DNA from 2 places in the Allobosea sp. OAE752 genome. Region 1 is predicted to be linked to the other one. Evidence: riboswitches for the same ligand, from Rfam matches in the RefSeq annotation. Region 1 holds a riboswitch; the other holds the start of a gene.
What was found. Region 1 has a riboswitch for thiamine pyrophosphate ahead of thiC (phosphomethylpyrimidine synthase ThiC). Riboswitches for the same ligand answer to the same signal wherever they lie in the genome.

Region 1 (2,388 bases):
AGAACCTGACGACCCAGGGCTATGGCGAGCAGTATCTGAAGGTGCAGACGCAAGCTGCCTCGCGCGAGAACCGGCGCGTCACGCTTAGGCGCATCACGCCGCTGCTGACGGGCCAGAGTCGCTGACCGGCGCGGCGTCGAAACGCCGCTATCGCACAGAGCGGGGCTGCACTTTGTGCAGCCCCGCTCTTCGTCGGAAGCAAGGAACCGCCGCTTCGTTTCGCCAGTTCTATGTTCCGGAGGAGTAGTCCGAAGGGAGATGAAGCCATGAAGAAGCTCTCCTTGATGCTGGCATGCCTGCTTCTGGCCGGATCGCTTCTGGCGCCGGCCGCGCAGGCCCAGAGCACCTCGTCGCCCGGCCCTGCGGTCAAGCAGCGGGCGCCCGGCGTGCCGATCGCCCCGCAACCGGGGGAGGTTTCCCGCTTGCGGTCCGAGGAGCGAGGGCTGTTCCATCAATACGGGCGCGTGGCGCAGGACGGACGCGCGGCGCAGGAGGCCAATCGCGATCTGCCGATGCCGCGCGGCGTGCCTTCGATCATCGCGCCCTGAGAGGCGTTCAGGATTGTTCAACGCTTGCGGCCTAAGCATCGCCGCATGAGTGACGTTGCCGCCATCGCCCAAAGCCTCGTCTCGATGCAGTCAGCCTCGACGCAGCAGGCCCTCGGCACCGAGATGCTGCGGCAGAATGCCGAGGCCGAGCGCGGCGTCGTCGCCATGCTCGAGCAGGGCGCTGAGCAGGCGAAGGCCGTCCTCCCCGCAGGCCAGGGCCTGCGGGTCGATCGCACGGCCTGACGTTTTTTGCATGCCGGCCCCTGCGTGCCGGCTTTCCTTTGCCGGTTGCGTCTCCCCGGTCGAAGCCCTACCCTTGGAATCGTTCCGAGGGGTGCTCGCAAGGGCTGAGATGGCTGATGAGGCCGAACCCGTCGAACCTGATCCGGGTCATACCGGCGGAGGGACTGGAACGCGGGTCGGGCCGTACCTTATCCGCAGACAGCGACTGGACCGCTTCCAAACCCGGATCTCCTGAACCTTGGACCAAGGAGGAGATCCCGCATGAACGCCCATACCAAGCCGCAGAAGAACAGCGTCAAGACCGCGCCGCAAAGCGTGACCACGGGGCCAATCATCGGCTCGCGCAAGATCTATGTGCCGACACCCGAGGATGGCTCGATCCGGGTGCCGTTCCGTGAGGTGCAGCTCACCACGGACGCCGAACCGCCGGTGCGGATCTACGACCCGTCCGGCCCCTTTACCGAGACCGACGCGAAGATCGACCTCGATGCGGGCCTGCCCCAGCCGCGTCGTGCCTGGCTCGACGCCCGCGGCTTCGAGCGGGTCGCCGGGCGCGCGGTCACCGCCGCCGATAACGGCCATATCAGCGAAGCGCAGCTGGTTCCGGCCTGCCCGGCTGAGCGCCCGATCCTCGAGGCGAAGCCCGGCCAGATGGCGACGCAGTACGAATTCGCCAAGGCCGGCATCATCACGCCCGAGATGATCTATGTCGCCCATCGCGAGAATCTCGGCCGCGCCGCGATGCTCGAAGGCGCGCGCGAGCGTCATGCCGATGGCGAGAGCTTCGGCGCCAGCGTGCCGGAATTCGTCACGCCCGAATTCGTCCGCGAGGAGATCGCCCGCGGCCGCGCCATCATCCCGGCCAACATCAACCACCCCGAGCTCGAGCCGATGGCGATCGGCCGCAATTTCCTGGTCAAGATCAACGCCAATATCGGCAACTCGGCCGTCACCTCCGGCGCGGCCGAGGAGGTCGAGAAGCTGGTCTGGGCGATCCGCTGGGGCGCCGATACGGTGATGGACCTCTCCACCGGCCGCAACATCCACAACATCCGCTCCTGGATCCTGCGCAATTCACCGGTGCCGATCGGCACGGTGCCGATCTATCAGGCGCTGGAGAAGGTCGGCGGCGATCCGATCAAGCTCGACTGGGAGGTGTTCAAGGACACCCTCATCGAGCAGGCCGAGCAGGGCGTCGACTACTTCACCATCCATGCCGGCGTCAGACTTCCCTATGTTCCGCTCACGGCATCGCGAGTTACCGGCATCGTCTCGCGCGGCGGCTCGATCATGGCGCGCTGGTGCCTGGCGCATCACAAGGAGAGCTTCCTCTACGAGCGCTTCGACGAGATTTGCGACATCATGCGCAAATACGACGTCTCCTTCTCGCTGGGCGATGGCCTGCGTCCGGGCTCGATCGCCGACGCCAATGACCGCGCCCAGTTCGCCGAGCTGGAGACGCTGGGCGAGCTGACCCAGGTCGCCTGGAAGAAGGGCTGCCAGGTGATGATCGAGGGCCCCGGCCATGTGCCGATGCACAAGATCAAGGAGAACATGGACAAGCAGCTGCGCGAATGCGGCGAGGCGCCCTTCTATA
Region 2 (2,388 bases), on a different contig from region 1:
CACCATGGTGCCAGCTGTCACCATCGAGAGCGTACAGCCGGTAATTCGACCCATTACCGAGGATCCAGCCCTGCACCGGGAATATAAATCCTGGAACAGCGAGCGGGTTAGATTCAACGCTGCTATCGGTCTCGGCGACCCCCTTACGGTGGAGCAGAAATGGCAGAAGAACTACCTCGTGGGCAAATCACCGACCGGGCAGTCCGTCGCAGGCGAGAATCACCGGGTGAAGCGAAGTCTCAAGGCGCCGACTTGGTCCGACGCACCGCCGATATCGAAGATATGAGGTGTTTGCGGTGTCCGGTGGAGACTGAATTGACCACCCGTCGGGTTTGAGGCGTCTGAAGGTCGGGTCTCTCGCGCCATGGGGCCGCTGCATCGGCTGGCCGGGACATGCCGCTCAAGGTTGAACTCGTAGAACAGTGCCTCCTGCGCAACCGTCCGCTCGCCCATCATCACGCCGCCCTCCGCAAGGACGACGGAAACAGAACCTCAAGCCCACAGCAACACCGACTTCTTCAACACAAACCACCCTTGCTGACATCAGGAAGGTCTGCGTCCGGGCCGTGCGAAGAAGTCGGCGGCCTCCAGCCGGAGATGACGGCAACCCTGTGAGGCGCTCCTTCTTCAACTCCCTGAACCAGCTCTCGGCGATACCGGCGAGTCGGCGGGCATAACGCGACGCGTCCCGATGATCGTCACAGGGCAGGGGCACCCGAACAGGAGTGCTCCCGAACGCCCCTCGGAGATCGGAATGGCGATCTGGAACCAGAATCGGGCTCCGCGCTGCCAGAGGCAGCCTGCCATGTGTAGGCCGCCGTCTATCGTGCTCGGCAGCGCTTAGAACTGTCTTTACTAATCAACGGGGTAGGAGTGGCGGAGACGGAGGGATTCGAACCCTCGATACCCTTGTGGGGTATGCTCATTTAGCAAACGAGTGCCTTCAGCCTCTCGGCCACGTCTCCAGCGCAAGGCTCTATGCCCGATCGTGACGCCGTTTGACAAGCCTCGCCGGCCACTTTGCACCAAGGATAATTCTCCTGGTCGACAGGGGCGGGCGATCACTCCCTTCACACGGGAGGGGATATGGCTGCGCAGGAGCGACGGAAGCACTCCCTTGGTAAGGGAGACGTCAAGCCGGGCGATCTCCCGGAAAGGCCGGTATGCATCGGCTCGCCTTGCTCTCTGGGGCCCAGCTCACTAGATTGAGCGCGTCCGTTGGGGTGCCGAGAGGCTGAGAGGCGTGGCTCACGCCAACCCATCGTACCTGATCCGGGTAATGCCGGCGAAGGGAACGGTCCTCGGCTCGCAGTTCTCTGCATCGCGCCTCCGGCCGTTGCCTCCCCGGGAGCATGGGAAGCGCATGGCACAGTTGCCGCATCGGCCAAGCCAGACCACCGTCGCGATCGTCGGCGCCGGCGTCGTCGGCCTCGCCTGCGCCGTCGAGTTGCTCGACAGGGGCGCGGCCGTCGTCATCCATGAGCGCGGTCCGCGCATCGGCGCCGAGGCCTGCTCCTGGTATGCCGGCGGCATGCTGGCGCCCTGGTGCGAGGGCGAGAGCGCCGAGGAGCCGGTGGTGCGGCTCGGGCAGGAGGCGGCCGGCTGGTGGGAGCGGCATACGGGTGAGGTCGCGCGACAGGGCACGCTCGTCGTCGCGCCGAGCCGGGATCGTTCGGAGCTGCGCCGCTTCGGCCAGCGCACCAGCCATTTCGAGGAGATCGACGGCGAGGCGATCGCGCGGCTGGAGCCCGATCTCGTCGGGCGCTTCGGGCGCGGGCTGTTCTTCGCAGCGGAGGCGCATCTCGATCCGCGCCGGGCGATCAAGGCCCTGGGCGACAAGATTCTCGCGCAAGGCGGGACGATCCATTTCGAGAGCCCGGTCGAGCCGGCCGAGCTCGACGCCGATATCGTGCTCGATTGCCGCGGGCTTGCGGCCCGCGACGTCCTGCCCGATCTGCGCGGCGTCAAGGGCGAGATGCTGATCCTGAAGAGCGACGAGATTGCGCTGTCGCGTCCGGTCCGGCTGCTGCACCCGCGCATTCCGCTCTACATCGTGCCGCGCGCCGAGGGGCATTTCATGGTCGGCGCGACCATGATCGAGAGCGGCGCGCGCCGGCGCATCTCGGCCCGCTCCATGCTCGAACTGCTCGGCGCGGCCTATGCGCTGCATCCGGCCTTCGGCGAGGCCGAGATCGTCGAGATCGGCACCGATGCCCGCCCGGCCTTTCCCGACAACCTGCCGCGGCTGACGCGCCGGGGCCGGGTGATCCATGTCAACGGGCTCTATCGCCACGGCTTCCTGCTCAGCCCCGCCATGGCGCGGATGGCGGCCGATGCCGTATTGAACCCGCAATCCCGACCGGAGATGCTGCATGACCTTGCTGCTTA

Region 2: linked by a shared signal. The riboswitch ahead of thiO (glycine oxidase ThiO) and the one ahead of thiC (phosphomethylpyrimidine synthase ThiC) in region 1 are both predicted to bind thiamine pyrophosphate.

Annotation. Positions count from the first base shown of each region.
Region 1 is NZ_JBNPXO010000004.1:41,412-43,799, forward strand. Features, by position in the region: gene GGC47_RS11865 (OmpA family protein) at 1-125, shown strand, start outside; gene GGC47_RS11870 (hypothetical protein) at 267-548, shown strand; gene GGC47_RS11875 (hypothetical protein) at 594-791, shown strand; TPP riboswitch at 869-973, shown strand; gene thiC (phosphomethylpyrimidine synthase ThiC) at 1,053-2,388, shown strand, end outside.
Region 2 is NZ_JBNPXO010000008.1:113,050-115,437, forward strand. Features, by position in the region: gene GGC47_RS20025 (DUF6065 family protein) at 1-286, shown strand, start outside; tRNA gene GGC47_RS20030 (tRNA-Ser) at 875-965, opposite strand; TPP riboswitch at 1,210-1,311, shown strand; gene thiO (glycine oxidase ThiO) at 1,364-2,388, shown strand, end outside; gene thiS (sulfur carrier protein ThiS) at 2,373-2,388, shown strand, end outside.